DNA from 3 places in the Corallincola platygyrae genome. Region 1 is predicted to be linked to each of the others. Evidence: predicted binding sites of a transcription regulator. Region 1 holds the regulator's gene; each other region holds the start of a gene.
What was found. The regulator FNR, encoded in region 1, switches genes on or off when oxygen is low (the NO sensors DNR and NnrR bind a similar motif). The targets are predictions, from matches to a motif close to TTGATCTAGATCAA.
Positions count from the first base shown of each region.

Region 1 (10,562 bases):
AATTGCAGCCCAGTTAATCTGGCCAGCGTTAAACTTTGAAACACCCTGGCTGACATACAGCCGTCTCAGACCTCTTCACACTAACGCAGTCATTTTTGCGTTTGGTACGTGTGCCTTAATGGCAACATCACTTTATGTCGTACAACGAACCTGTCAGACACGTCTATTCGGTGGCCCGCTAGCCAGTATCGTGTTTTGGGGATGGCAGCTCATCATTGTATCGGCGGCAATCACTCTGCCTATGGGACTGACAACGTCCAAAGAGTATGCAGAGCTGGAATGGCCAATTGATATTTTAATTGCGGTGGTATGGGTTATTTATGCCGTCGTATTTTTCGGCACTTTGGTAATCCGTAGAACTTCCCATATTTATGTGGCGAACTGGTTCTTCGGCGCTTTTATTATCACTGTTGCTGTTCTGCACATTGTTAACAGCATGGCTGTGCCTGTGTCACTATGGAAATCATATTCCATTTACTCAGGCGCGATCGATGCCATGGTGCAGTGGTGGTACGGTCACAACGCCGTAGGCTTCCTGCTCACCGCAGGTTTCCTAGGCATGATGTACTACTTCGTGCCTAAACAGGCCGGTCGTCCGGTATACTCCTACCGCTTGTCGATTGTTCACTTCTGGGCGTTGGTTAGTCTTTATATCTGGGCTGGCCCGCATCACCTGCACTACACTGCTCTGCCAGACTGGACACAGTCTCTGGGCATGGTGATGTCAATCATCCTGTTTGCACCATCCTGGGGTGGCATGATCAACGGTATCATGACCCTGTCAGGTGCATGGCACAAACTGCGTACTGACCCAGTTCTGCGCTTCCTGATTGTTTCTCTGTCTTTCTACGGTATGTCGACCTTTGAAGGTCCGATGATGTCAATCAAGACAGTTAATGCTCTGTCTCACTATACCGACTGGACTATCGGCCACGTGCACTCAGGTGCGCTAGGCTGGGTAGCAATGGTTTCGATTGGTTCGGTATACCACTTGATCCCTGCCCTGTTTAATCAAAGCCGCATGTACAGCACTAAGCTGGTAAATGTGCATTTCTGGTTAGCAACAGTGGGGGTTGTGCTTTACATCGTCGCTATGTGGATCAGCGGAATCATGCAGGGCATGATGTGGCGTGCGGTAAATACTGACGGCACCCTGACCTACAGCTTTGTGCAGGCTTTGGAAGCATCTTATCCATTCTACTTTGTTCGCTTTGTAGGTGGTGCAATCTTCCTCGCCGGTATGTTTGTGATGGCGTACAACGCCTTCAAGACTATCACTGCGCCAGATGGTTCTCTTGAAGAGATCACTGAAGGCGAAGCGCAGCCAGCATAAGGAAGTCGCAGAAGATGAAATTTTCTCACGAATTAGTCGAAAAGAATGTTGGCCTGCTGGCGATCTTTATCGTTATCGCCATCAGCTTTGGTGGTCTGGTAGAGATCACGCCATTGATTTTCCAAAAAGACACTACAGAGCCAGTTGATGGCCTGCGCCCATACACTGCACTTGAGATGGAAGGCCGCGATATCTACATCCGCGAAGGGTGTAATGGTTGTCACAGCCAAATGATTCGTCCTTTCCGTGCAGAGACTGAACGTTATGGTCACTACTCGGTTGCCGGTGAATCTGTATGGGAACATCCGTTCCTATGGGGTTCTAAGCGTACAGGCCCAGATCTGGCACGTGTGGGCGGTCGTTACAGTGATGAGTGGCACCGCATACATCTGATAGATCCTCGAGCTGTGATCCCTGAATCCAATATGCCGGGCTTCCCCTGGTTGGAAGATAACGCGGTAGGCAGCGAGTTGACGTTGAAGAAGATGCAGGTATTCCGCGACCAATTTGGTGTGCCTTATGGTGATGATGCAGCGTTAGAAGCTGATGTCGCCAGTCTCGAAGGCAAAACTGAGATGGACGCGCTAATCGCGTATCTTCAGTCCCTGGGTACAGCACTCAAGTAAGGTGCAATGATGGATTACGGAACGTTTAGAGGCGTACTAACAATCATCATCCTGGTGGTGTTTATTGGAATTGTTGTCTGGGCATATAGCAAACGTCGCAAATCAGCTTTTGACGAAGCTGCCAATATGATTTTCGACGAGAACGATGCTCAACAGGACAAAGACAACAAGCGGGAGTCATAAAGAATGAGTACTTTCTGGAGTGTTTGGATCATTGTCCTCACCCTCGCCTGCCTGGGCTTATGCGCAGTCGTGCTGTGGTGGTGCATGAAGGACAAAATGGGTGTCGAAGAAGGCGAAAGCATGGGCCACGAATTCGACGGTATTGAAGAGCTTAATAATCCACTGCCTCGCTGGTGGAGCATTATGTTCATCATTACCTTCATTTTCGGCTTAGGCTATCTGGCGCTCTACCCTGGTTTGGGTAACTTTGCTGGCGTGCTCGGTTGGACGAGTTCTAACCAGGGCATTAAGTCACTGGAAGAATCAAAAGCGGCCGCGGACAGTGCTGAAGAAGCGGGGCTGCTGGTTCAGTATGACCGTGAAGTTCGGTTCAAAGACGAACGTTTCAACGAAGTGTTAAAGCCGTTTGTTGAGCGTGAAATCATTGATCTAGCCTACGACGCAGAGGCTCTGCGTATCGGGCAACGCTTATTCCTGCAAAACTGTGCACAGTGCCACGGCTCAGATGCTCGCGGTGGCATCGGCTTCCCTAACCTGACCGACGGTGACTGGCTCTACGGTGGTGAACCAGAGACGATCAGGCAGACCTTGTTGCACGGCCGCGTCGCCGCCATGCCTGGTTGGTCGAGCATGGGTGAACAGGCCATAGAAGAATTGGCGTCCTATGTGCTGAGCCTGTCAGGTCGTAAGGTAAATGAACGCGAAGCGGCAGCGGGCAAACTCAAGTTTGCAGCCTGTGCAGCCTGTCACGGCGTGGATGGTAAAGGTAATCAAGCGCTTGGCGCACCGAACCTTACTGACAATATCTGGCTTTACGGTGGTTCTCGTAAAGCGGTTATCGAAACACTGGTTAATGGTCGTGCGGGTGTAATGCCAGCATTTAAGGACACTCTCGGCGAAGACAAAATACACATCATTTCAGCCTATGTGTATCGCTTGTCCAATCCTGAGAAACCAGCAGAATAATTCAGTTAACCTGCTTGAGAAAAAGCCGCTTAAAAGCGGCTTTTTTTATGCCTGTCACTAATTCTAACCATGTACAGGTTTTGTTAGCGCTATTCGTCAGTATAATGAGGCCGCCTAACTAAAAGAGTATTCCCATGCAGTCTCCCTGGTATAAACAATTTTGGCCCTGGTTCCTCATCGCTTTACCCGGCACAGCGGTAATTGTCAGCTTTACCAACTTATACATTGCCAGTAGCAACGCACCCGATATGGTGATCGATGATTACTATAAAAAAGGTAAGGCAATTAATCTTGAGCTTGCGCGAGAGAAGCGTGCTGCAGAGCTTGGTATCGTGTTAGAGGCTGCGTTTTCCGACAATAACGGCGGTGTTCAGTTATTGGTCACTCATCAAGGTACCAAACCTCAGCAATTTGGCGCACTAAAGCTGCATCTATATCACCCTACATTAAGCGAAAGAGACTATCACCTTACCCTTACATCTGATGCTCAAGGTAATTACAAGGCGGACCTGCCTAGTTCATTCAGTGGCAAGTGGCGCCTGACGATAGAGTCACTGACGGATGACTGGCGACTCCAGAATTATCTCGATTACCCAAATCAAACAAAGTTGACTCTCGCACCTTAAAACCTCTTGAATTAGGAAGCACCGCGCGTGGGTAACTGTTATCACTGTGGCGAAGAAATCCCGGCACACGAAAACCGTAAGGTAATGATTGATGGTCAGTCGCGCGCCATGTGCTGTGCCGGTTGCGAAGCCGTTGCACAAAGTATTGTAGATGCAGGGCTATCCAACTTTTATCGTTATCGCACCGAGCAAAGTGACAAAATTGAGCCACCCACAAAAGAACAACTGAACGAGCTGCTCGCTTACGACCTGCCTGAAGTACAGCAAGAGTTTGTCGCCGAGCATGAAACCTACCATGAGGCCGTTTTAACCGTTGAAGGAATACGTTGCGCGGCTTGCGCATGGTTAATTGAACATCAGTTAGGCGCGCTGGAGGGTGTCGTCCGCGTCACAGTCAATACCACAACACACCGTTTGGTGCTGCAATGGCAACCTGATGCTCTACCACTTTCTGACATCCTGACTCACATCCAAACCATTGGCTACAAAGCCGTCCCATTTCAACCCGGTGTTGAAGAAGCGGATTATAAAAAGCAATTTCAGAAATACCTGATCCGTTTGGGCATTGCGGGTTTGGCGACGATGCAGGTAATGATGTTCGCCGTCGGTCTCTATTTTGGCGTGTTCAGCGATTTGGATGAAGAGTTCCGCGATCTGCTCCGTTGGACCAGCATGATTATGGCCACGCCTGTTATCCTGTATTCATCCTTACCTTTTTACCGTAACGCCATTATCGGGCTTCGCGCTAAACATCTGAATATGGACCTTCCTGTGTCCATCGCTTTGCTTTTGGCTTATTCAAGCTCTGCCTACGCCACCCTTACCGGCACTGGTGAAGTGTATTTTGAGTCTGTCTCCATGTTCGCTTTCTTTTTACTGCTTGGACGCTTCCTGGAGATGCGTGCCCGTCGCAGAGCCAGCGAGATTGGCAGCAACTTGCTAAAACTTTTGCCAGCAAAAGCCAACTTAGTCTCAAATGTCGGAAGTATTGAACTGGTCGCCGCATCATCATTAAAAGCGAACGATAAGATCCGGATTGTGCCAGGAGATACGGTACCTGCAGACGCGAAAGTCATTGAAGGTGAAAGCCGATTTGATGAATCAATGCTTACTGGGGAAAGCTATCCTGTCTCTAAAAGGTTGGATGGAGTAATTTACGCCGGCACTGTCAACCGCGAACAAGTGGTTGTAGCAGAAGTGTTGAGGGATAGAAATCATTCCGTACTCAGCGATATAGTAAGGCTGCAAGCTGCTGCTCTAGATCAAAAACCTAAAGTCGCGATTATCGCGGACAAGATTGCTCGCTGGTTTATTCCAGTCCTGCTGATTATTGCAGCCCTGACCTATACAACTTGGTTGTCAATTGATGCCAACGAAGCTTTTTGGATCACGCTTTCTGTTTTGGTGGCGACTTGTCCCTGCGCTTTAAGCCTAGCCACACCCACCGCAATTACTTGTGCCTACGCAAATTTGAGCCAGTTAGGGTTAATGATTCGTCGTGGCCATGTGCTGGAGGCCTTAGCAAAAACAACTCACGTTGTTTTCGATAAAACCGGCACGCTAACTCATGGCAAACAGCAGGTAACGGAATTCAGGTGTTACCGACGGGATGATATTGAACGTGCTAAACAGATAGCGCATTCATTAGAAGCGGGCCAGCATCACCCTATCGCAAAAGCAATTTCTAGATATTGTAAAGAGCAACCAATATTGCCAGCGACCGACCATCAGACAATTGTCGGCCAAGGCGTGAGTGCGGTTATTGATGGACAACGCTGGTACCTGGGCCGTCAGAAGTGGTTAGATGACTTGGGTATCAAATCTTCAGATCTTTATTACGGCTCGAATGCAGTGCTCGCTAATGACACAATAGCCATTGCGAGTTTTGATGTAGGTGACGCGCTAAGAAGCGATGTGTCGTCTTTATTAGGCAAGTTCAAAAAACTTGATATTCAGGCCACCGTGCTCACCGGTGATGATTCTGAGAGCCACTACCTTACGCTTTTGTCTGCAGGACTAAAACGCGATAACTATCACGGTGGCCAGCTTCCAGAGGACAAACTGTCTCATCTCAAATCGTTACAGGCTAAAGGTCATAAATGTATCGCGCTTGGTGATGGCATCAATGATGCGCCTCTACTAGCGGCAGCAGATTGCTCCGTTGCGATGGGCAGCGGTACGGATTTAGCAAAAGTGAGTGCAGATACCGTGCTGCCCAGCAACAAGCTCAGCGTGTTGCTGGCTGCATTGGAACTGGCTAAACGCACCGCAAGTATTACCAAACAAAACTTGGGCTGGGCGCTGGCATACAACCTGTTTATCATCCCGTTAGCAGTTAGCGGCTATATAGCGCCCTACTTTGCTGCGCTTGGCATGAGCCTGAGCAGCCTACTCGTGGTAAGTAACTCGATGAGGTTATTAAAAACCAAATGAGCATACTTTATATCTTGATCCCCATTGCCATCGTTTTTGTCTTTATCGCCATTGGCATTTTTGTCTGGGCAGTCAAGAGCAACCAATTTGAAGATCTTGAACGTCACGGCAGCGACATTCTGTTTGATGAAGATGAGCCGTCAAAAAGGGACAAACAATAGTGGAGCCACTGCTATATCAACTTGGCGCAGCATTTTCAGTTGGTCTTCTTAGCAGTGGACATTGCGCGGGCATGTGTGGCGGTCTCTCCGCGGCACTTCTATCCGGCTCAAACGAACGAACTTTTTTAAAGGCCCTGGCCTTATCTGCCGGCAGAGTTTTCAGTTACGCTGTGGCAGGTTTTCTGGTCGCACTCACGGCATCTGCTCTAACGCAACTAGCCGAAGCGAAGCACTGGATAGTGACAACCCAGATACTTGCCGGTGTCATGGTGATTTTAGCTGGGTTATACATTACAGGCTGGTACCGTGGCCTAACCTACATCGAGCGCGCAGGTGCAGGAATTTGGAAACGTCTTCAGCGTCTAGCAAAAGCTTTTTTGCCTATCCGTACGATTCCCACTGCATTCTGTTACGGCCTCGTTTGGGGATGGCTACCGTGCGGGCTTGTCTACAGCACGTTGACCTGGAATTTATCTGCAGAAGCGGCATGGCACGGCGCAGCCGTTATGTTTTGTTTCGGACTGGGTACGCTTCCATCTATGTTGTCCCTAGGCATGTTGGGAAACCGTGTTGCAAAACTATTAAGTAATCGAGGGTTTCGTAACCTCGCGGGAGGATTTGTGATCGCTTTGGGGTTGTTTACACTCTTATCCGCGCTTGATCGCAGCACTTGGTTCTAAACATGTGAAATTGAGTGTATCATTAATTAACTGAGATCAATTTTAGGTAAAGTATGGGATACGATAAAGCCAGTGGAGCAGCAGGCTCACGAGTTATGAACGGCGCGTGTGCGATTCATTGTCAAAACTGTAGTATCAGTCAGCTCTGCATACCCTTTACGCTAAATGAAAATGAACTCGACAAGCTTGACGAGATCATTGAACGTAAAAAGCCAATCCACAAAGGCGATGAGCTTTTCCAGGCCGGTGACGAACTAAAAGCGCTTTATGCCATTCGTTCGGGCACAGTTAAGAGCTATACCATCACTGAACAAGGCGAAGAGCAAATCACTGCTTTCCACCTTGCCGGTGATATCGTTGGCTTTGATGCAATCAACACGGGTCAGCATCAGAGCTTCGCACAAGCACTAGAAACCGCCATGGTCTGTGAAATTCCCTTCGAAACCTTGGATGATCTATCCGGCTCAATGCCAAAGCTGCGTCACCAGGTAATGCGACTGATGAGCAACGAAATTGTTGGTGACCAGGAAATGATCGTGCTGTTGAGCAAGAAAAGCGCAGAAGAACGTTTGGGTGCTTTTATCTACAGCCTTAGCCGCCGTTTTGGTGAGCGTGGTTTCTCTCCTAAAGAGTTCCGCCTAAGCATGACCCGAGGCGATATTGGTAACTACCTTGGTCTTACGGTTGAGACTATTTCACGCTTACTTGGTCGTTTCCAGAAGAGCGGAATGATAGAAGTAAAAGGCAAGTACATCACGGTACTTGACGACGATCAGCTCACTGAATTGGCGGGTGCGTCAAACGAATAAACATCTAAGTCGCTGGATCTTCTAATGGTTGATCCAGCGCAACCCTCCCCCCTATCACTTTCTCTCTAAAAGTCCTACATTTAACTACGAGCCCAGTGTTCTATCCTTAGCTCTGTTCTACTCTTTTAGGGTTTGGAGGATGTATGGCCAACTTCACATCAATTCTTGTTGTGGTTGATCCCACACGAAATGAACAGCCCGCGCTTAACCGAGCTGTTGAACTCGCCGTAAAGACCGGTGCAAGCCTGAAGGTCTTCCTAGCTATTTACGATTTCTCTTATGAAATGACCACTATGCTTTCGGGTGAAGAGCGTGAAGCGATGCGAAGTGGTGTTATTGCACAAAGAGAAGAGTGGTTGTCTGAACTAGTTGAGGCGTACAGCGATAAGTCGTTAACCATTCAGGTTAAAGTCGTATGGCATAACCGCCCCTTTGAATCAGTTATTGAAGAAGTGCTCAAAGATGGCCACGACATTATTATCAAAGCGACCCACGAACACGACAAGCTGAAATCCGTCATTTTCACCCCTACTGACTGGCACTTGATGCGTAAATCCCCTGTGCCCGTGCTTCTCGTTAAGCAACACGCCTGGCCTGCCAATGGCAATATTCTTGCGGCAGTGAATTCAGGAAGCGAAGAGGAAGCACATATATCCCTGAACGAACAGATCATTACTGAAGCCAACGATATGGCGGGCCTGCTGAAGGCCGACGTCCATTTGGTCAATACCTACCCCGGTACTCCTGTAAATATCGCCATCGAAATTCCAGAGTTTGATCCTAAGTCATATAACCAGGCAGTATGCGACCATCATGTCAAAGAGTTGCATAGGGAAGCGGAAAAACATGGCGTTTGTACCGCAAATTGCCACGTCAAAGAAGGTTTGCCTGAAGACGTTATTCCCCGCCTGGCTGAAGAGCTTGATGCAGAGTTAGTTATCCTGGGTTCTGTTGGACGAACCGGACTTTCCGCTGCCCTTATCGGCAACACAGCGGAACATATTATCGATAGCCTTAACTGTGATGTTTTGGCCCTAAAACCAGAAGGATTTGTATCACCTATACAACTTGAATAAGTCGGCAATCCTGACGCAGCAGCACACCCTACACATAATTACTAAAAGGGGTGATTGCAATTATTCACACCTGTGTGAAACCTTGCAAAGGACGATAGCAATGAGAATCGAAGAAGGCGAAGCGCTGCTTGATCAACTAAAAGAAACAAAAAGCGCGTTTATAGAAAGTATTAAAGAGTGGGTCTCTGACCAACCAGAAGAGGCCTGTATCAAAACCCACCTCCCCATGGGACTGTATGCGACTATTTATGAAGGCCAGCCGAGAAAGTTCTTAGAGGGGGTTCAAGTCACCTGCGTTAGTGAGCAGGCTATCCAAGACTGGTTAAAACATATTCCTGACTCAGCATCGATGAAACAAGTGTTTTCCGAATGGTTTGGGAAATATGATTCGAATGAAACAACGCCCTTCCCCAGCCAGTCCTTAATCGCTTCCAACGACGCCATTATCTTCGGTGAATACTCAATGGAATATAGCGACATGCAGCTGGTTGAACTGTTGCAGCTTTATCGCTTTTTTATAAAGGTTTATCCGCAAAAGGTGTGCCCTCAGGTAGAACAACCTGCCGTAACATCATCTCTGAGTTTAAAACGCATGACGGTTGCGCCGTTTAAGTTCGCCCGTCGTTTTGCTGGTGCCCACCGCTAACAGCATTTGTTCCCATCTCAATTTGGTTTGATAAGGCCTTACTAAATAGGCCTTATCAAGTCGTGTTCCTAGCCGTATAATACGCGCCCTCAAAGTGATGTGGAACAATTCAGATGGCAACCCCAAAAGCACAATACAACGCCAACAAGCTTCAAAAGCGGTTACGTAATGCCGTTGGTCGCGCGATAGCCGACTTCAATATGATTGAAGATGGTGATCGTGTGATGGTGTGCTTATCCGGCGGTAAAGACAGCTACACCATGCTGGAGATCTTAGGCTCTCTGCAAAAGAGTGCACCCATCCACTTCGATTTGGTCGCGGTAAACCTGGACCAAAAGCAACCAGGTTTCCCCGAGGATGTTTTACCCGCTTATCTTGACTCGCTTGATATCGAATACAAGATCGTCGAAGAAGATACCTACAGTATTGTGAAAGACAAAGTGCCGGAAGGTAAAACCACCTGCTCGCTCTGCAGCCGATTAAGACGGGGTGTGCTTTACCGGACAGCGAAAGAACTTGGTATTACCAAGATTGCACTTGGGCATCACAGAGATGACATTCTGGAGACACTGTTTTTGAACATGTTCTTTGGTGGGAAACTAAAATCGATGCCGCCAAAATTGGTTAGCGATAACGGTGAACATGTGGTTATTCGCCCGCTTGCATACTGTCGAGAAAAGGACATCATTCCTTTTGCAGAACAGAAACAGTTTCCCATCATTCCATGTAACCTATGTGGTTCTCAAGAGAACCTGCAGCGTAAACAGGTAAAAGCCATGCTTAATGAGTGGGACAAACGATTTCCTGGCCGCATAGAAACCATGTTCCGAGCTATGCAGAATGTGGTCCCCTCCCATCTCGCCGACCCATCACTGTTCGACTTTGCAACGATAAAAGCCACCGGCACGCCTGTCGAAAATGGCGATACGGCATTTGACCGAGAGTCTTTTGAAGACACATCGATGACGTCGCCGGAGTTCCAGCCAGTGCAAACATTGGACGTTGTAGAAGTCAGATAGTACA
Region 1 covers NZ_BAABLI010000014.1:132,818-143,379, reverse strand. The annotation lists gene ccoN (cytochrome-c oxidase, cbb3-type subunit I) at 1-1,333, shown strand, start outside; gene ccoO (cytochrome-c oxidase, cbb3-type subunit II) at 1,348-1,959, shown strand; gene ABEA14_RS11945 (cbb3-type cytochrome oxidase subunit 3) at 1,969-2,142, shown strand; gene ccoP (cytochrome-c oxidase, cbb3-type subunit III) at 2,146-3,108, shown strand; gene ABEA14_RS11935 (FixH family protein) at 3,243-3,734, shown strand; gene ABEA14_RS11930 (heavy metal translocating P-type ATPase) at 3,762-6,167, shown strand; gene ccoS (cbb3-type cytochrome oxidase assembly protein CcoS) at 6,164-6,328, shown strand; gene ABEA14_RS11920 (sulfite exporter TauE/SafE family protein) at 6,328-7,008, shown strand; gene fnr (fumarate/nitrate reduction transcriptional regulator Fnr) at 7,104-7,817, shown strand; gene uspE (universal stress protein UspE) at 7,961-8,893, shown strand; gene ABEA14_RS11905 (hypothetical protein) at 8,994-9,539, shown strand; gene ttcA (tRNA 2-thiocytidine(32) synthetase TtcA) at 9,653-10,558, shown strand.

Region 2 (10,562 bases), on a different contig from region 1:
AGAGTATTCCTTTTTTGCTCCAGTTTTCAGAACAGCACATGTTAATGAGCGCCATGGCTGGTTGGGGCAGTCCGCTTTTCGTGTTGCGTTATGACGGTATAGGTATCAATTATCTTCAAGACCCTGTGGTGGATACAGGATTGGAACCAGAGTTTGTGTTGACAGACGTGTTCCTTACTTATTGGCCACAACAATCGCTGGAGAAAGAGCTTGCAAAGGTCGGATACAGCCTTGCTGACAATGGCGATAGCCGTACTATTTTCAGCGACGATAAGGCGGTAATAAAAATCCGTTATAGCCATGCTGATAGGTGGCAGGGAACGGTGAAATTCGAACAATTGCGGCTAGGCTATCAATTGGAAATTCAGCCTTTGGACACGAATAAGAACTAATGAGTGAAAAACTGTACATAAATGCAATGGGCGTAACGTGTCCTTTGGGAGACTCTCCGGAAAAGATCTCTCAGCGACTTTTTAGTGGTGATCGCTCTGCACTTCAACCTTCTGATCAGCTTATCTCCGGCAGACAAACCTATCTGGGGCGTGTATCTGTCGAACTGTCTCAATTGCCTCGTGTATTAGCAGACTATGAATGTCGAAACAGCCGATTGCTTTTTCATAGCTATCAGCAGATTGCAGACAAAGTCACCGAGTTGAAGCGTCGCTATGGTGCATCTCGTATAGGTGTAGTGTTAGGTTCCAGTACCGCGGGAATTGCTGAGGGTGAACAGGCCCTAATTGAAGTTGCTGAGCAGGGCAAGTTTCCTGAGTCATATCACTACCTCAAACAAGAACTGGGAAGTGTTGCAGAATTTATCGCCAAAGCTGCAGGAGTCAAAGGTCCTGTATACACGGTATCCACAGCGTGCTCGTCGTCAGGAAAGGTGCTCGCTTCTGCTTGGCGACTGGTTCAGGCTGATCTTTGTGACGTTGTCATATGCGGTGGTGGTGATAGTCTTTGCGAATTGACTGTAAATGGATTCGATGCGCTCGAATCTGTCTCGACCGAACTAGGAAACCCTTTCAGCGTTAATCGCAGCGGTATCAATATTGGTGAAGCTTCAGCGCTGTTTGTCGTATCCAAAGAGCCTGCACCACTAGCCTTGCTGGGCGTAGGTGAATCGTCAGATGCCTATCATATTTCTGCTCCCGAACCATCTGGCGCCGGCGCTGAAAGGGCGATTATGGCAGCTTTAGAACAGGCTAGACTTGCCCCTGAGCAGATAGGCTACCTAAACCTTCATGGCACTGGCACACCAAAGAACGATGAGATGGAAAGCCGAGTAGTTAATCGTGTATTTGGTGTAGAGTTACCTTGTAGCTCAACCAAAGCACTGACGGGTCATACGCTCGGTGCTGCCGGCGCACTTGAATTAGCGTTTTGTTGTTTGACTCTGGACGTATCAAATACCGCTGGGCTTCTACCCCCGCATGTCTGGGATGGTGAATCTGATCCGGGGCTTGCACAAATTAACCTTGCCAGTCCCGAAAGTAGGCTTACCAAGGTTATATGTATGACGAATAATTTTGCATTTGGTGGTAGCAACGTCAGTTTGATTGTTGGCAGGGAGGCTTAACATATGGATCCATTTCGCTACCCTATCGAGGTGTTATTGCCACATGATCACCCTATGATTTTAATCGATGGGCTAGTTGGTATAACCGATAGTTCAGCAACAGCAAAAGTTACCTTAACAGAAGACTGCCTGTTACTTGATGGGACAGGAAAAGTGTCATCTTCTATAGCGATTGAGTGGATGGCACAAACCATTGCAGCGCACGCAGGTTACAAAGCATGTGAAGAAGGGCGCCCGGTTCAACTTGGGTTTCTGTTAGGTACTCGTCGATTCCGTAGCACTCGAGGTACATTTAATGCTTTGGAACAATTTACCGTAGATGTTGAACAGCTTTACCTAGAAGATGGGATGGCTGCGTTCTCTTGTGCCGTAACTCAAAATGGCGAGCCAGTTGTTAATGCGACAGTGAACACCTATCAACCAAACGAAGAGCAATTAAAAGAAGTAATTGGAGATAAAAGTGAATAGAAGGGTTCTGGTCACCGGTGCTAGCAAAGGCATCGGGCGTGCGATCGCACTGCAGTTAGCCAAAGACGGATTTCATGTTGTAGTACATTTTGGCGGCGATTTTAAAGGTGCAGAGCAAACTCTGGAATCTATCGTAAATGCTGGTGGCAGTGGCGAGGTATTGCAATTTGATCTGACAGAGCGCGAGCAGATTGCGAAGATCCTCGAAGCACAAATTGAGCAGCATGGGGCTTATTACGGCATCGTTTGCAATGCTGGAGTATGCGATGACGCAGCTTTCCCTGCTATGGACGGTGAAATCTGGGACCGTGTTGTTCATACCAACCTTGATGGCCTGTTTAACGTGTTGCATCCCTGTATCATGCCAATGGTTCGCAGTCGTAAAGGAGGCCGAATAGTCACTTTGTCTTCCGTATCTGGCGTGATTGGAAATCGTGGACAGGTTAATTACAGCGCTTCAAAAGCTGGAATTATTGGTGCGACTAAATCTCTCGCACTAGAGCTTGCAAGTCGTAAGATCACTGTCAATTGTGTAGCGCCTGGTTTGATAGAGACTGGTATGGTGGAACAAGAGGTGATTGATCACGCGATGAAGATGATCCCATCGAAGCGAATGGGACAACCAGAGGAAGTCGCGGCCACTGTTGCATTCTTGATGTCTGATTCTGCTGCATACATTACACGACAGGTGATCTCAGTGAATGGAGGTTTGGCTTGATGAGCCAGAACAAACGTGTCGTTGTGACTGGCATGTCCGGTGTTTCGCCTATGGGCAAAGACTGGATTACCACCGTAAGCAACTTAAGAGCGGGAAAAAACTTTATCGGTGCTATTGATGAATGGGAGCGTTTTCAAGGGCTGAACACTCGGCTTGGAGCGGCTATTCATGACTTTGAAATGCCCAAGAGCTTTCCTAGAAAGAAAGTACGCAGTATGGGACGCGTATCTCGGCTTGCTGCCGTTGCAACACGTCAGGCACTCGAAGATGCCGGTTTACTCGATGATCCAGTATTAACTAATGGTAATACTGGTATTGCATACGGTTCATCCATAGGCAGTACGGGCCCGTTTGCTGCGTTTGGAAACATGTTAAACAGTGGAGATTGCTCGGGGATAACGGCAACGTCCTATATTCAGATGATGGCTCACACCACGGCTGTTAATTTGAGTCTTTTTTTCGAACTCAAAGGTCGAGTACATACCACAAGTAGTGCGTGTACCTCTGGTAGCCAGGGGATTGGCTATGCATATGAGGCGATCAAACACGGCTACCAAAAAGTAATGGTTGCTGGAGGCGCAGAAGAGTTGTGCCCTACGGAAGCTGTAGTGTTTGACACGCTTTATGCGACAAGCTTGAAAAATGACCAACCTGAAATGACGCCCAGGCCATTTGATGTTTCTCGGGATGGCTTAGTGATTGGCGAGGGTGCTGGAACGCTTATCCTAGAAGAATTGGAACATGCTCAGGCTCGCGGGGCAACAATCTATGCAGAACTAATTGGTTACGGCACAAATTGTGACGCTCAGCATGTGACGCAACCGACTTCTGAAACCATGCAGGTGGCAATGGAGCTAGCATTGGCTGACGCGGGGATTCTGGCCGATGAGGTTGGCTATGTTTGTGCACATGGTACAGCAACAGAACGAGGCGATATCGCTGAGACTCAAGCAACCCAAGCCACTTTTAATCGCAGAGTACCGATCAGCTCTTTAAAGAGTTATGTGGGCCATACTCTGGGGGCTTGCGGAGCTTTAGAGGCGTGGTGGGCGATTGAAATGATGAGAGAAGGTTGGTTTGCTCCAACCATAAATCTGGAAAACGTAGATCCAGCTTGTGGAGATTTGAATTATATCACTGGTCAAGGTTTGGCCTTGGATACGGACATCGTCATGAGCAATAACTTTGCTTTTGGAGGTATCAATACATCGTTGATCTTCAAGCGATGGTAGAAGAACGAGGTCACGTGCAGAGCAAAGCTGAAAACAAACATAACCATCCGATCTCTGTAGACTGTTATGTTTCAGGTTTGATGCCAGAACAGCTGTGGCCCACCAATTATCTCTCTGAAGACGAATTGAGACGCTTAAAGACCTTTTCTCGACCACAACGGCGCAATCAATTCGTTACTGCGCGAATACTCCTAAGAAGGCTATTGTCTGCTGAAATGGGTTTACCACACTCTGATGTTGGTATCGGTGTGACTAACGATGGTAAACCCTTCTGTACTAACTCTAATACACCTACTTTTAGTATTTCTCATTGTGGCGATCGTGTTGTTGTTGCCTTATCTACGGTCGCCGTCGGCGTAGATCTGGAAGCTTTGAAAACCAATAGGCGTAACCAAGCTATTGCTGACAGCTATTTTTCTGCAAGTGAGGCTGAGTTACTTCGCCATTGCGAATCAGAAACCAAAAAAAGTGAGCAGTTTAATCGTCTCTGGGTAATGAAAGAAGCTCTCGCTAAAATGAGCGGGGAGGGGATAAGTGCCTGTTTACAGCAGCCTGTGGAAAGCTATGCATCTGCTATGGGCGCACGTTTATGGTGCGATAGACTTGGAAACAAGCACTTCATCGCGGTAGCGGCATTGAGCAATTCATCTCTGTCTGTTTCAGTTACCAACGTCGACCTATCGTCAAAACAATTGGCACATCAAATCCATCGTTTTCGTTGAACAAGTTTGCGTTTGAGAAGTGTTTATATGAAATACTTGCCAGCCAATTCAAGTCTTTTCCAAAATATACCCCTGCGCCTATTTGTGCTTGAAAGCTAAAACGCTCACTTTGCTTTCGCTCACCTAACCGCTTATCAGACATATAGGTCGGTCCTAAAGCTCTGACAAAAAAGAAGGGCTGCGTGTCTTGCCATGGCTCAGCGTACAAGTTGAGCTGGGGAAAGAGTGAGAAAGCCACTAAATCTTTGTTGTTACTCGCATCCGTACCCAGGTAAGTGATACCCGTACCGATCATGAAGGACTGTCGTGAACTGCGATCATAGCGCCAAAAAATGGCGTCAACTCCTACCGTGTGATTGTCTTGGTCAGCACCAGGCTGTGGGCCTATACCTGTATTAAAAAGCCATTGTGTTTCAGCGAGAGTTGTTGGACTGAAGAAACATAAGGAGCAGAGGCATAGCATTAACTTAGTCACTTTCTTTATCACAATAGAGGGTTGTTAGGTGGTTGAGTTTGCTCAAGTTTAATTACTCTGAGCGAGGTGAGCAATGGTTACAGATTGAGTGACAGTAATGAGCCATCTAACGGCTCGAAAGTACTCAACTGTCAACAAAGTGTGATGCTTGTCAAATAGTTGACTATGCTAGAAATAAAGGGAAATTGTGATCGACGAGGAAGTCCCACCCGTTAGAGGTTCTAAGCCATCTTCGCAGGGGACCACCATGTTACGCGCGTATCTTGTTGCTCTATCTCTGATTTGCCTCACGGGTTGTTCAAGCAACTGGGCATTTTATGCGCCAACGCACGAAATATCTCGTTCGCCAGACAGTTATTCGTATGCTTATGAAGAGATTTGGATCGATAGTGAGTCCGGCAATCGGCTTAATGCCCAAATCCATTTCTCAGGGGGGTCTAATCCAGCCGGTATGGTAATGCATTTCCACGGCAACAGAGGAAACATTACCGAGACCTTCGAAAAGGTGGAGTGGTTGCTAGATGAAGGGTTTGACGTGGTGGTTTTTGACTATTCAGGTTACGGCAAAAGCGACGGAACTCCCACCCCTGAGACGACCTATCTCGACGCTCGCTCAATGCTTAGTTTCCTGAACAAGTTTGAACGACCAAATAACCACTACAAAAAGATCGTATGGGGTACCTCTTTGGGTGGCGCTATCATGATGAGTGGGTTGAGCAGTAGCGCTGAATCCCATGACCTCGAGTTGGTCATCGTTGATTCCAGCTTCTACAGCTACCAGAAAACAGCGGTACACGTTGTAAGCCAATACCCGCTGGGAGGATTGATTACGTGGCTGCCGGCAATTTTTGTTGATGACAAATATGCTCCAGAAAGCAGGTTAGACGGCCTCCCTGATACACCTATATTGTTTAGCCATTGCGATACTGATGCGCTCATTCCAATGGAATTCACAAAAGGAATGTACGACATGGCTTCAGGTCAAAAAGCTTTATGGATACTTCCGGGTTGTAAACACGCAAGAAGTTTCGCTAATGAACACCCTGAGAATCAAAACTTGCTGATGCAAGTTTTGGATGAGCCCGAGCGTATCTCGCCTCAATACACCTATGCGAAAGCTCTCAAGGACTTCAACGCCCAGTTGTTGGCGGTAGAGAGAGACAACTTGTAGAGCCTGGCTGAAACGAGGTAAGTAGGCTTTAAGGCTTGCGGAGCAATAAAAGGAATTTGCTTGAGTAGTTAAACGCAAACTTTGTGGTCCAGAGTATAGTAAAAAGCCGCTCATTCGTGAGCGGCTTTTTTAGTCAACTAATTAGAGGTTAAGCTGTGGCGGTATTCCCTTTCACTTCTTGCTCCGCACGGACCTTGTTTACGTAACGACGCATCAGTGCTGAGACGATAAGTGCAATCACAAATGTCGCAGCGAAGATGTACAAGGTCATCTCATAGCTGCCGGTGACGGTACGGACATAAGCTGCGATCTGTGGGCCTGCAAGTCCTGCCGCCGCCCATGCAGTAAGCACATAGCCGTGGATCGCACCCAACTCTTTGGTACCAAACAAGTCGCCAATATAAGCGGGTAGGGTAGCGAAGCCACCGCCGTAGCAGGTCAGAATGGTATACAGAACGATCTGGAATAGGATAACGCTGGAGATATTGGGCAGCAGATAGAACGCTACAATCTGAATCAGGAAGAACGCCATATAGGTAGTAGGTCTGCCCAAGTAGTCTGACAAAGACGCCCATGTGATGCGCCCTAAACCATTAAACAGCGACATCAAACCCACAATAGCAGCCGCTTCAACGGCTGAAAGCCCGATGCTTTCCTGTGCCAGTGGTGAAGCAGAGTAGATAACAGCAATGCCACAGCTGATGTTGATAAACATCATGATCCACAGTCCATAAAAAGGTCCGGTTTTCGCTGCTTCGTTCGCCGTCAGCTGAGAAAGGTCTTCTACTTTCTTCTGCTTGCCTGAATCAATGGCTTGCTTCATTTTCTCAGGCATCCAGCCCTCTGGCGGACGCTCCAGGTACAGGGCTGATGCGTACATCATCACCATGTAAACAGCACCCATGATAAAGAAGGTCATTGGGATGCTGATGTTGTCCATAATGGCGTTGAAAATGGGCGCACCAATCATGGCGCCGAAGCCAAAGCCCATGATCGCTAACCCGGTTGCCAGGCCTCGACGATCAGGGAACCACTTAACCAGCGTTGATACTGGTGTGATGTAGCCAATACCGAGACCAATACCGCCCATAACACCATAGGTCAGCCACAGCATGTAGAGGTTACCAAATGAGGTGGCTACACCAGCCCCCAACATGCCTAACCCCCAAAAGGTACCCGCTACAAGCCCTGCTTTTCGTGGGCCATTCTTTTCAACGAAATGACCACCGATAGCGGCCGATAATCCCAGGAAGAAAATGGCGAAACTGAAGGTCCATGCAACTTCGTTTTTGGACCAGCCAAATGCTTGTTCGAGAGGAAGGTTGAATACGCTCCAGGCGTAGACAGATCCAATCGATACATGAATGCCGACAGCGGCAGCGGCAATGAGCCAGCGGTTTTTCATTTCAGGGCCTTTCGGTGTTATTTATTTGCATGAAATGTAACTGAGATGTTAACAAAGTTAGATTGATGTATGTCAAACGATCAAATAACGACCAGACTAAACTCCCTAGTAGTTGGAGTGGCTCACATAACCTATATAAAAAATGCAATTTCTATATTGCAGATGATGAGATTACTCGGACTAACCTCGCCCTCCCCAAGGCCAATTCTAATAATTAGGGAAAACGTATATGAAGCTAGTTACTTTGGTAAGTTTGGTAGGCAATTCTCGCCCTGGATTGCTGAAAGAGCTTGTCGAGCATAGCCACAATATTGGAGCGACATGGCTTAACAGTAAAGTGAGTTATCTTGGCGGTCAGGTTTCTGCGCTGATCCGTGTTGAAGTCGCCAGGGATAACGCTGAAAAACTCCATCAGATCTTTGAAACATGCGAGGGAATAGACGTCAGGTTCTCAGACGTGGCAGAGACTAACCCAGATAAATCTGCCAGATTGAAGTTTTCCGTTGACGCTGGAGACAGGCCCGGGCTTGTCAGTGAGTTGACGCAATTGTTTGATCAACAGGGAATTGAGGTTGTTGATTTGGAAAGTCACCGTATGGGGGTAACAGATCTTGGTCTCAACATGTTTACCGCTGATATCACGTTGAATTTGCCGGCAGACGTAAGCCAGGATGCGATCACTTCAGATATAGAATCGATCAGCAAGGGTATGGTCGTGCGTGAGGCTGTTCCGGTTTAATTAAGCGGTCGTAACTGCTCTCCAGCTTTCCGCTGTTTAAAAAAACGCCGACATAAAGCCGGCGCTTTTTTTGATGCTTAGCACAGTGGTGAGATTAAGCATTTACCGCAAAATGCACGGCGATACCGCCGGCGTAGCCCAGCGCAACGGCCCAGGTCCATTTAAGGTGCGACATAAAGGTGTAGTGGCCACGGGCCGCTCCCATCAGTGCAACCCCTGCTGCTGAGCCTACAGAAAGCAGGCTACCGCCAACACCCGCAGTAAAGGTGATCAGTAACCACTGGAAGTGGCTCATCTCTGGCTCCATGGTCAAAATGGCAAACATGACCGGGATGTTATCAATCACCGAGGAGATAGCACCGGCAGCGATGTTGGCATTGGTTGCGCCCCATTCGCCGTACATAACGCCCGATATTGCCGTTAGATACCCCAAAAAGCCCAGCGCGCCCACGCAGTACATAACCCCAAAGAAGAACAGCAACGTATCCCATTCGGGGATCGCCAGCTTACTGAACACATTGTATTCCTTGTCTGGGCTATCTGCCGGCGCTCTTCTGCGAGCGAAGTAAACCATCAGGAACAGCAATGACAGGCCGGTCATCATGCCCAGATAAGGCGGTAGACCAAGCAAGTTCTCAAAGGTCACAGCCAAAACGATGGTGACTAAAAACAGCACGCAAACGCGGTAACCTCCGGGTTTAACTATGACTTTGTCTTCCAGTGCAGGCGGCTGCCCTTCAGGGATGAAGCGCGACATGATCAAAGCAGGGATCAGATAGTTCGCCACTGACGGCAAAAACAGCTCGAAAAATTCGAAGAAGGTGGCATGGCCAGACTGCCACACCATCAAGGTGGTGATATCACCAAACGGTGAAAAGGCGCCACCAGCGTTGGCTGCAACAACGATAGCGATACATGTCAGGCCAATAAACTGAGGGCTATCCTTGCCGACGGCCATCACTACAGCGCCCATAATCAGCGCGGTGGTCAGGTTATCTGCAATCGGTGACAGGAAGAAAGCGATTACACTGGTCACCCAAAATAGCTTTTGATAGCTGAACCCGCGGCTTACCAGGTAGCCTTTAAGCGCTTCAAAGATATTGCGCTCTTCCAGTGCGTTGATGTAAATCATCGCCACCAGCAGGAACAGGAACAGTGACGCATACTCCGCCAGGTTATGGGTGACCGCCTGTTCGATATCGTCATGGGTCATGCCCATCTCGGCCCCAACCAGTGCCGCCAGTACCCATAGAACGCCTGCCGCATTAATCATCGGCTTGGACTTTGGCAGGTGAAGCTGCTCCTCAAAAATCACCAGAACATAGGCAAATATAAAAATAGCGAGGGCCACTAGTGCGAGCGGGTGGTTTAATGCCTCCAGTTGGTCTGCATGACCTTCAAATGCGGCAGCATTAAATGTCACCAGACATGCAAAAACCAGCAAAAGTGGTTTGAAAAGATGAGAAAAAGTGCGCTTCATGTGGGGAAGACTCCTTGCTACGTTCACGACAAAGCATAGACGAGATAACAGATATCGAATCTCGATAAGTTTTGAATATCTAATAGGAAATCCCACTCTAATCGAAGATTTCTAATTCACTGGACGGACCGGATAGAAAGAATGATTGAACAGACAGCTTAGCCTTCGGGTAGCACAAATCGCGGTGCACATGGGCATGCGCCGCGATTTGCAGGGTGAAGATCCAGCCTAGTAGCTGAAGATACCTATACTGTTGCCTGTGAGATCAACATCCAATTCTCCATATTCGGATGTCATGAGATCAGTAGCTCCAAAGCCAGCGAGAGGAGTGAGAGCTGCGTCTTGAGCGCCTAGATCCAAGCTGATGCTCGCATCAGCATTACTTAGATTCAGCACTACAAGCACACTTTCGTCTTCATATTGGCGAGTGTAAGCGAGAATTTCGTCGTCTCTAAGCACATTGACGTCACCGTGACGTAAAGCAGAATTATCTTTACGCAGATGGATAAGCGCTTTGTAGTGATTCAGCAGTGAGTCGGGATCCGCCTGAGCGGTTTCAACATTGTAGTCTGCCAC
Region 2 covers NZ_BAABLI010000007.1:142,971-153,532, reverse strand. The annotation lists gene ABEA14_RS05105 (DUF3261 domain-containing protein) at 1-392, shown strand, start outside; gene ABEA14_RS05100 (beta-ketoacyl-[acyl-carrier-protein] synthase family protein) at 392-1,576, shown strand; gene ABEA14_RS05095 (hotdog family protein) at 1,580-2,044, shown strand; gene fabG (3-oxoacyl-ACP reductase FabG) at 2,037-2,762, shown strand; gene ABEA14_RS05085 (beta-ketoacyl-ACP synthase) at 2,762-3,994, shown strand; gene ABEA14_RS05080 (4'-phosphopantetheinyl transferase family protein) at 4,009-4,716, shown strand; gene ABEA14_RS19330 (acyloxyacyl hydrolase) at 4,658-5,011, opposite strand; gene ABEA14_RS05075 (alpha/beta hydrolase) at 5,379-6,362, shown strand; gene ABEA14_RS05070 (L-lactate MFS transporter) at 6,511-7,767, opposite strand; gene ABEA14_RS05065 (glycine cleavage system transcriptional repressor) at 7,997-8,506, shown strand; gene nhaD (sodium:proton antiporter NhaD) at 8,601-9,986, opposite strand; gene ABEA14_RS05055 (alpha-amylase family glycosyl hydrolase) at 10,215-10,562, opposite strand, start outside.
Region 2: a site for FNR is predicted at 7,830-7,843, ahead of ABEA14_RS05070 (L-lactate MFS transporter). Genes of this name have one in related genera too.

Region 3 (10,562 bases), on a different contig from region 1:
CGCCCAAAGCCGTGACTACAACGAAAACTACGGCAATGGCATCGCTAAAGGTGATGGCGACTTCTTTGAAACCCGCCGCGACCAGGTCAGCTGGATCAATCAATATCAGGTATACAGCGCCTTCAGCGTAGCCGCCGGTATCGATTATTACCAGGAAGAGGTCAGTGCCAATACTGACTTTGCTGAAGACTCACGTGATGTCACCGCGGTGTTTGCCAACGCTCAGTTCCAGGATCAGAAATGGATCGCTGAGGCAGCAATTCGCTATGACGATGTTGAAAACATCGACTCTGAAACTACCTATAACGCCAGTCTGGGTTATCACGTTACCGACAAACTGCTGGTCGCACTGAATGCTGGACACAGCTTTAAAGCACCCACCTTCAACGACCTCTATTACCCTGAATCCTTTGGTTCTCAGGGCAACCCGGATCTGACCTCCGAGACCGCCGACAGTTACGAGTTGCTGGTACGTTCACAATATTGGGGCGTTAATGCCACCGCCAGCCTTTATCGCACCGAAGTGGATGATCTCATCGAGTGGATCTGCGACGAGTTCTGGAACTGTACCCCTGAGAATGTAAGTGAAGTAACCATCACGGGCGGCGAAGTAACCCTGGGTTATCGTGCGCTGGGTCTGGGTCACCGAGCCACCCTCAGCTACGTTGATGCTGAAGACAAAGCCACCGGCTCACAACTGATTCGACGCGCTCGCAAGACCGGTAGCTATCAGGTGACTTATGACTGGCAGGATTTCGAATTCCTCGCCCAATATGAGTATCACGGCGAACGCACCGACGCAGGCCAACGCCTCGACGACTACCACTTGGTCAACTTAGGCGTTGCTTACTTTGTGACTGATAGTTGGACTGTCCGTGCCAAGGCCAGCAACCTGTTTGATGAAAGCTACGAGAACGTATACGGCTATAACACACCAGGCGATGAGTATTACCTGGGTGTCTCCTACCGCCATTTCTAGTCACGTTACAGACACCTTGTTGCTCAAGCCCGGCCAGTGCCGGGCTTTTTCGTAAGGGAAGCGCAAACAGGCATGTTAAAACATCCTATTATTAGCATTAGTAATATCAGTGAGGTCGTTGCCGTGTCCTATGTCAGTCGTCTGCTCGTCGTACTCACCTCCTTTTTTGCTATCAGTTGTAGCGATCCAACTCCTACCGAACCCGATGCCGCCACAGGCGCTAAGCCAAAAGTATTGTTGGTGATGAAGTCACTGGTTAACCCTTTTTATCTTGAGTTGGAAAAGGGGGCGAAACGCGCAGCAAAAGAGCAAGGCATTGAACTGATCGTTCGCTCAGGCACCAATGAGACACTGGTAGAGCAACAGGCGGAGCTGATCGATAAACAACTGAGAATGGGGATCGATGCCATTGTGATCGCCCCGGCTGATTCGGTCCGGATCGTTCCCGTATTGAAAAAGGCAAGTCTGGCAGGGATAAAACTAATCAATATCGACAACCGTATTAGTCAAAAAGCGGTCGCCAACGCAGGCTTGTCACCCATCCCCTTTGTATCTGTGGACAATAATCAGGGCGGGTACCTGGCGGCCCAGCATTTGGTAGAAAAAACAAAACTGCTGGGCCAGAGAAAGGCTTTGATTATTGAAGGGCCACGCGCTGCAGCTAATGCCAGGCAGCGACGGGAAGGGGCTAAACGGGCTTTTGCCGAATCACCCAGCGTCAACATAGTCGGCTCTGAGGTTGGCAACTGGCATCTGGAGCAGGCATATGCGATCACCAAGCGAGTTCACAATGAACACCCAGATCTGGCATTGATCTTTTGTGCTAACGATATGATGGCATTGGGCGCGGCGCTTTACCTGCAGGAGAACAAGCTCAAGCAGATCAAAATTGCAGGTTACGATGATATTCCCGACGCGCGTACTGCAATCCAGGATGGCTGGATGATGGCAACCATAGATCAACAAGCCGAGATGCAGGGTTATGCGGGTGTTGTTGCTGCCGCCAAACAGTTGCGAGGAGAAAAGGTTGAGGACGAAGTGATAGTTGATGTGAAACTGATTACAGCCAAGGATATTTAGTAGATGGGGAAGTTAATTCGGTGGTTTGCACGCCTGCAATCAAGATTGATTGTTTATATGGCGTTCAGTACGTTTTTACCCCTGATTTTTCTCGGAAGTGCTAGCTACTACCTATCAGTCACAGGCCTTACCCACCAGGCAGAAAACCTGACAAAAGAGATTATTGAAGAACGCGCATTGTCAATTGAGCATTTTACTCGCGGCGCTGCTCGCCTTGCTTACAACATCAGCCAAAACGCCACCGTCAACTCGCTGCTGGAAACCCTGACGACACGAGAGCCCAGCGGTATTGAGAGACTAAAAATTCAATTTCAAATTGAAGAAGAATTACGGGTACTGCTCAACACTAACAGTCTTTTGGCACTTGAGATCGTGGTGGGCGACACCATCCTTGGTGTTGGAGAGACCTCCGAAAATTACACGGATAAAGCCCTGCTTGCAGACTGGCAGCAACGTTGTGAATCAACTGAGCTCTCTCTGTGCTGGCTCGGGCTAGAGTCAAACCCCCATGAGCAATCCAATGAAGGGCTGATCATTCCAGCACTCTATCAGATCAAACGATTTGATGAAGCATCTGCAAGCTATATCAGCGCGGGTAGCTTAATTCTGAAGTACTCGGTGGGTGCCTTCTACGATTTCACCTACGCCAAAAATCAATCGATGATGTACCACACCATTCTCGATGGTAAGAACCGCGTGGTGTATCACCCACTGCAGTCCCGTATCGGCCGCACGATGCCAGAGTTAAAACTGAACGACATTTCCGATACTACTGGCCAGGAAGTGGTCACCTATGAGGACGAAATTGCGCGTGCTGTAGTCAGTCAGATACCCAACACAGACTGGCACATTGTAGGCATCATTCCACTTAACACGCTGGAAAAAAATGCCATATTAATCAGCCATCTTACCCTTGGATGTCTGGCATTCTCATTGGCATTGATGGCCATCACGACTGTGTACATTGCTCGTCGCGTGATTCTACCGATAAGAAGCATCACGGATAGGAAAAACGACCCCAATGAAACCGCCAGCACTGTTTTTATCGATAGTCAGTATTCAATTACTGAAATCAAGCGGTTGGTGGACTGGTACAACGCTTACAATCAGGTCGTCAGTCAGGAGCGTGAACAGCAGCGTGAGTTAGCCAAAGCATATGAACGCCTGAAAAAAACTCAGAACCAGCTGATAGAAAGCGAAAAAATGGCAGCGCTGGGGAACCTGGTCGCCGGTGTCGCCCATGAGATCAACACACCTCTGGGCGTATCCATTACTGCCTGCTCCATGGTCACTGAAAAGACCAAACAACAAACTAAATTGCTTGAATCCGGCAAGATGAGAAAGAGCGAGCTGGAGAACTACCTTAATGAGAATTTAACTGCTCTGAATCTCGCCCATGACAATCTGCATCGAGCCGCGCAGTTGGTGCAAACCTTCAAACAGGTAGCCGTCGACCAACATCAGGAGAGCAGGCAGTTATTGAACCTGGAATGTGCGCTCAATGATGTAAAACGAAGCCTGCAGCCACAGTTCAAAAACTACCAAGTAGAATTAGAAATAAGCTGTGGTAGCAATCTGCAGATGATGAGTTACCCGGGCATTCTATGGCAGGTTTTCTCTAACCTGATCATGAACTCTTACAAACATGGCTTCACTCCCAGCGAAGCGGGCAACATAACCATCGACGTCGCCGAACAGAGCGACCATCTACTGTTTACTTACAAAGATGATGGCAAAGGAATCGCCACAGAGCACCTTGGTCGAATCTTTGAGCCTTTCTATACCACTAAGCGTGGCGACGGCGGCAGTGGCCTGGGTCTGCATATTATCTATAACCTGATCACGCAAAATCTGGCGGGTGAGATCCACTGTGACAGTGCTGAGGGGCAAGGTGTTGTGTTTGAGATCCGCCTGCCAAAAGAGTCGCCGGAAAAAAGCGAATAGATCTAGGGCATAAAAAAGGCGGGATATACCCGCCATTTTGCAAATGCTTCAGCCCTGTCTAAAAGCGATAGCCGACACTGGCCATATACACCCAAGGATCGATATCTACGCTGACACTGGCTTTGGAATCACCTACTTTAAAGTCGGCATCGGTGCTGATATCGATGTAACGCGCCTGGGCGTTGATAAACCAGTTATCGTTTAAGCTGTAATCAGCACCAAGCTGAGCCGACCAACCGAATGAGTTAGACAAGTCCAGGTCGTTGAACCCTTGCTCTTTGCGGCTACCAGTGAACTCTTCATCAAAGAAGATGGTGTAGTTAAGACCTAAGCCGACATAAGGACGGAACTTGGTCTGGCTATCACCAAAAAAGTACAAAGCAGACAAAGTCGGTGGCAGATGCGTCACTTCAGCCAACTTGCCGTCACCCAAACCCAGCTGTGAGTTCTCCAAATTTACATCATGGGTAAAAGGTGTTGCTGCCAGCAGCTCAACCGCAATATTGTCTGTCACCATGTAGGCGAAGTTAAGACCTAACTGCGTGTCGTCATCGACGCCAACGCCCATATCGGTAGAGCCTAAACCATCGACCCATACGTTACCTGAGCTATCGTCTGGCGACACGTTGATGATACCGCCACGCACCAACCAATCTCCCGCTTGGTGGGCCTGAGCAAGTGGAGCTGTAAGGAGTAATGCGCTGAGAACACTAGATGCAATTATTGTTTTCATTGTGTTAACCACTTGTTGTTATTTCGAGGCGATTATCCAGCGACTAACTGGTAGAACATTTGATCTGAATCAATTGACTCAGATCAATTAACTACTCCCATCACAAAACATGAATCCTCTATCCATATTCAACAAGTTAGCCCTCCGGTCCAACGGGAGGGCTGAATCACCATCACTCCTCCACTGGCTCTGGTGTGTCAGCAAATAGTGAAGAGTGATGGTCAACAGGGTACCGAGCCCCCGATACAGATAAATCACTGATAGCGTTAGTCAATGAGGTCAATTCCTGATTAGACAGCACAATCCCACTAGCCCCAGTATTCTCATTTAGACGGCTGATTTTGCGCGTCCCGGGAATCGGCACGATGGCCGGGTCCTGTGCTAACAACCAGGCCAATGCCAATTGGGCAGGCGTACACCCTTTTACTTCAGCCAGATGCATCACAGCATCCACCAGTGCCAGGTTCTTTTGCAGCGAAGCCTCTTCAAATCTGGGGTTGTTCAAACGCCAATCATCTGATTGCAGGTCCTCCCTTTGACGAATTGCGCCCGTTAAAAAGCCTCGTCCCAAAGGGCTATAAGGGACCAAACCTATGCCGAGCTTCTGACACGTGGGTAACACTTCCGTTTCAACTTCGCGGCTCCACAATGAATACTCCATCTGTACCGCTGAAATAGGGTGAACTTGGTGCGCCCGCTGAATTGTCCGATGACTGGCCTCAGATAATCCCAAATAACGTACCTTTCCAGCTTTCACTAGATCAGCCATGGCCCCGACGGTTTCTTCAATGGGTACCGATTGGTCAATACGGTGCTGGTAATAGAGATCGATGTGATCAACCCCCAGACGCTTGAGGCTAGCGTCACAGGCCAATTTGACATACTCCGGCCGACCATTTACCCCTACAAACTCGCCCTCGGTTGTCCTTGCAACCCCAAACTTTGTTGCCAGTTGAACCTGTTGACGTGCACTGGGGTTTTGTTTGAAAAACTGCCCTAAGAGCAGCTCATTCGTATGAGGACCATAGATGTCCGCGGTGTCCCAAAAACTAACACCAATATCCAGTGCATGTGTCAAAACTTCCATGTTTTGCATTTCATCGCTGCTGCCATAAAAGTCAGACATGCCCATACAGCCCAGTCCAACAGAAGAGACTTCTAGACCATTATTTCCAAGTTGACGACGTTTCATACGTTTGCTCCCGATAAGGTGATGAATCGCCAACAGTATTGATAGTCGCTGCGATTTGTTGGTAGCACACTTCTCCGTATTGTTTGCCTAATCCTCCAAACCCTTGGTTTATGCCTAATCAAGCTATTTACACAAGGTCTTTTCCCGTTAAGCTCAAATCGGCAATGGTTACCGCCCCTAAATGACTGGGAGAGATATCTGTGACACCTGAGCAACGCAACCGGTTGGTCGAACAATTGGAGATCCTCTTACCCGACGAAGGCCTCTACCCGTCGCTATCGGATGGCATTGAGCTAGTTCGTAGTAATCACGTAACCAGCAGGCAAGCCATCATCTATCAGCCTATCTTGTACATCGTGCTGCAAGGGAGTAAGCAGAGCTATTTGGGTTCTGAGTGCTATCGCTATGATCCTCTCAACTTTCTAGCATTGTCGGTACCACTGCCTATGGAAGGGCATGTAATAGAGGCTTCTCCAGAAAAGCCTTATCTGGCAATAAAAATTGGATTCACGAAAGAGATGATACTGGAGATGATGGTGCAAGTGCCTGCGATGCAAGAAAATGTTTTGGCGAATCGAGGGGTATGCGTCAGTCCACTGACAGAGCGAATGGAAGACGCGCTCGTGCGACTAATAGATGCCCTAACTGACACAAACAGAGCGAGTTTATTGGCCCCAATGGTGGTCAAAGAGCTTATCTACTATGCCTTGCTCGGCCCTCAAGGTGCGCAATTGGCCGCCTTCGTAACACAGGGTAAGTACCATGAACGGATCGCCCATGTGATCAATTACATCCAATCTCACTATGCCGACCCATTAGATATCGCCACACTCGCTGGTGAGGCAAGTATGAGCGTCAGTTCACTCCATCAGCACTTCAAATCAGTCACCAACGTGTCACCTCTGCAATACATAAAACAAGTAAGGCTTCATCAAGCCAAGGAGCTGGTTTCTATGCCTCAGGGAAGTATCAGTGATGCAGCATACAAGGTAGGTTATCAAAGCCTGTCTCAGTTCAGCCGTGAATATAAGCGCATGTTTGGCGTGCCACCGAGTCAGTCAGCTTGAGACTGCCTCGGTGGGCAAGCACCCCGAAATACACCCGTCGAAGACACGTTTTAAGTTATTGCACTGAACAAGGTAATTCCGATATTACTGATGTAAGCCTTAATTCAGCTCATCACTTTTCCAGTACTTAGCGCCTTTCGCCGTTGCCTGTATCGCTAAACCAGCTTCTGTAAGTTGATATACGGTGACGTCACCAAATTTCGCTCCGCCGCTGGCTTCACCACCCTTATCTTTGGTTTTTGCAGCAGCATCCGCTTCACCGCCAAACACCCAGCCATCCTCAATAAATGAGTTCAAAGCTGCTTTGGTGTGGAATACGAACAGGACACGGTAATCTTTAGCACCTAGTCCTAAACCGACACCACCCTCACCCATCTCCATGTAGGTGATCTTGCCTGTTGAGTTATCCTTCGCCATGCCATAACCGCCACCACCAGCAACAAAAATTATATTTACCTGGGCATTGGAAAAGGTCGCGTAACCCGCTGCGGTACTCATCAATTTCTTGGCCGCGGGTTCCTGTTTGTAGACGGCGCTAATAACTTCCTGATTCATTTTTTGAACTTCAGCCCTTTGCTCCGCGGGTGTAGAGCCTTTGGCTGAACATCCCACCAGAAACACAGCAATTAGCATGGAAAGTACTTTTTTCATTGCTTCACCTTTTTAGTCAGGAGACACTTTTCGGAGCCTCGCTCCTGATGAAAAGCATAGTCAAGATTTTGATTATTCTTCAGTTTGGTCAGTTCAAACCAGAGATTTACACCTTCTCCTTGGGAAAATACTCGTATAGTTAAAGGGAAGCCGATAGCAGATGTCTTTAACGGCATGAGGTAGCTCATAGATGAAATTTGAAGCTCACGGCCAATTTGATTTCTCGGTGAAGAACCATGTGCTGATTGTTGAGGCTCGAGGTCCGTTTAATCTCGAAGCGGCAAGAACCTTTGAAGTGGGCGTGAAAAAAACCGTAACAACTTACTTAGCTGGTGTTAAGTGGGCGATGCTCGCTAGGCTGCATGGAGATGGTATTTACACCCCAGACTCGCTACCTCTATTGCAGTCGCTGCACCTGTGGCGGATAAAGCACGGTTTGAGACGCATCGCTATTGTCTTTGCGCAGCCAGAATCTAAGGCGATCTCTTCTGTCATCGAAACGCAGTTTAATAAGGTCTACCAAGCATCGGATGCAGACATCTGCCTGCAACGCTTTTTCGATACTGACCAAGAAGCACAGGCTTGGCTGTCTGAGGAAGGATATCCCTGCTAACTTTTGACCGGCCTCGTATCTCAGCGGTTCTCCATTAAACCTGTAGATTCACATTACTGGCTCGCCCACCGTGCGGTATTACTTATCTGTTTCTGCAGGCCACTCATGGGCATGACGACAAAGTTATCAAATGTTATCTCGGTAGGTTGTGGGGTACTTTTTAGTTGGTCATTGAGCAATGCCAGGTCTTTAACACTCAACGCCAGCGGTGCTTCATTGGGCTGATAGAGGGTGCGGATGGGGTAATACAATCCCGGTGTTGTGGTCATCTCGATATGACAACCCAACACTGCACTTACAGGCTGTTCGTTAGTGAACTGATACAGACGCTGAATACTGTCACGGTAATCCTGCCAGTGCTTCACATAAATCAAACCCGGGTAGACCGTATCACCAGTCAGCAGCCACTGAGTTTCCGGATCATAGATGGCTATCGACTCCTCTTGATGACCTGGGATTGGAAATACGGTCAAGGTTCGATTACCCAACTCAATGGTCGCCTGCCCCTTTGGCCAATTATCGAACCCAAAGAACTGGGCCATCTGTTTTGCTTTGGGCGATACCAAAGTCACCCCTGCCAATCCGTTAAACTGTGCATCACCCGCGTAATGATCACCGTGACTATGGGTATGAACCACCAACCAAGGTTTACTCTCACTGTCCTTGTGTTTGGATACCAGACGTTTAACGGTTTGGTAAAGCGGCAGCATGACCTCATCATCGGTCGGTCCGGTATCTACCAGCAATACCTTGTCATCTCCGATAAGCAGATAGAGAAATGGCGCTTCAAAACTGATGCATTTGCTGACCCTTAAGATGTAGCTGGTCTCGCTATGCTGATAGACATCAACGGCAGTGTCTGGCGTTGCCATGCAATCTTGCTCACCGTGAGCCCACTTCTTTTCCAGCAGGGGTAATATCGAATTAGGAAAATCTGCACGTGAGCGATTTTGCTCGACAGTGATCTCAATGCGTGCATCCAATTTAGGTGGAGCACTGCAGGCTGTAAGCAGCAAAGCCATGATCTGCACCAAAAATGTCAGGCTGAGAGTTTTCATTCTTTTCCTTCGATATCACTCATCTCGTTCGCGATCAGAGTACCGATAGCCTGCCCAACAAGTGATTAAGAAACGTAACAAAACGCTACATGCGTTTTTGGCTGTAACGGTAAGTAGTGTTTAGCAGTAACTGGGGTCTGTTTTAGCAGTTGAATTTAAGATGATAATTATTAATGCTGTTTGCTTGAGAGCAACTTAAGTACCGTCGTGTTCCGCCATACTAATGCAGTAAGGAAATGCCATTAGTCACCGCCTAAAAGGACTTTTCAATGATTCGATTTCTGTTTACCGCTTTCCTGCTATCCAGCTCTTCCCAAGCATTTGCTGCAGACAAGCAGCCAGAGACCAATCCCCTCGTCACCAGTGGTATATTTACTCGTGTGCCCCCAGGTGACGTCATGAAACACCTGGATGAAGAGTCAGTAAAGTCACCGCTCTACATCTTTATGAGCGTTGATGGCAAAGGCTGCCGCTATTGCGAAGATTCTCAAAAGATACTCGAAGGCATGACAGATAAATTTGACCAAGGCTATCGTCATATCTATGTCGGTTTTAACAGTTTAAACGAGGTCAATGACTACCCAGAACTAAAACAAAAGCTCTTTATTTCTGGGCTACCCGCATTTTATGTCTATTACGACAAGCAGCTTGCCAATATGCACACGGGTGCTTTTAGAACAAAAAAAGGCACAGAAGACTTCTGGAAATTTGGAAAGTGGAACATTCTAAACACCAATGGCTCAGTTTTTCACACCGTAAAAAGTGAGCCGGACCTCGCTGCGATGCAATTTCATAGTGCCGTCACCTTTTACCGATATGGAGGGGCGCGCAAATACAAGGCGCTTGCCATGACAGTATCCGGTTATAAGTTTAAGTTTGGCGAAGGCAGAAGCGAAGTCTCCCAGACAGAAGCAGATTTAGCGGCAATAGAAGACTGCCTAAAATACCAACTAAAGCAGGCCAAGATGGAATGCAGGCTGGTCGCTTCAGGCGATCAAATAATACCCGGTGTTTTTAACCCAGATATTACCGAACGACTTGCGCTGTACATGAACCTAAAAAAGAAATAATCAGTTTCCAACCAATAGAAAGGGCGCCGAAGCGCCCTTTTTTGATTCAATTTTAACTGCGATTAACGCTGTTTATTTGCGCTTTTTCACAGCAAACACGCGGCGACAGAACCCAGCCAGCATAGCGAAAATGATCATGCCGTAGCCGGTAGAACCGAACAGGCCGTCATCGTCA
Region 3 covers NZ_BAABLI010000011.1:50,193-60,754, forward strand. The annotation lists gene ABEA14_RS09425 (TonB-dependent receptor domain-containing protein) at 1-979, shown strand, start outside; gene ABEA14_RS09430 (substrate-binding domain-containing protein) at 1,052-2,059, shown strand; gene ABEA14_RS09435 (ATP-binding protein) at 2,063-4,003, shown strand; gene ABEA14_RS09440 (OmpW family outer membrane protein) at 4,062-4,736, opposite strand; gene ABEA14_RS09445 (aldo/keto reductase) at 4,909-5,928, opposite strand; gene ABEA14_RS09450 (AraC family transcriptional regulator) at 6,129-6,995, shown strand; gene ABEA14_RS09455 (lipid-binding SYLF domain-containing protein) at 7,095-7,646, opposite strand; gene ABEA14_RS09460 (hypothetical protein) at 7,837-8,259, shown strand; gene ABEA14_RS09465 (MBL fold metallo-hydrolase) at 8,313-9,317, opposite strand; gene ABEA14_RS09470 (thioredoxin domain-containing protein) at 9,716-10,387, shown strand; gene ABEA14_RS09475 (choice-of-anchor J domain-containing protein) at 10,460-10,562, opposite strand, start outside.
Region 3: a site for FNR is predicted at 4,796-4,809, ahead of ABEA14_RS09440 (OmpW family outer membrane protein). Genes of this name have one in related genera too.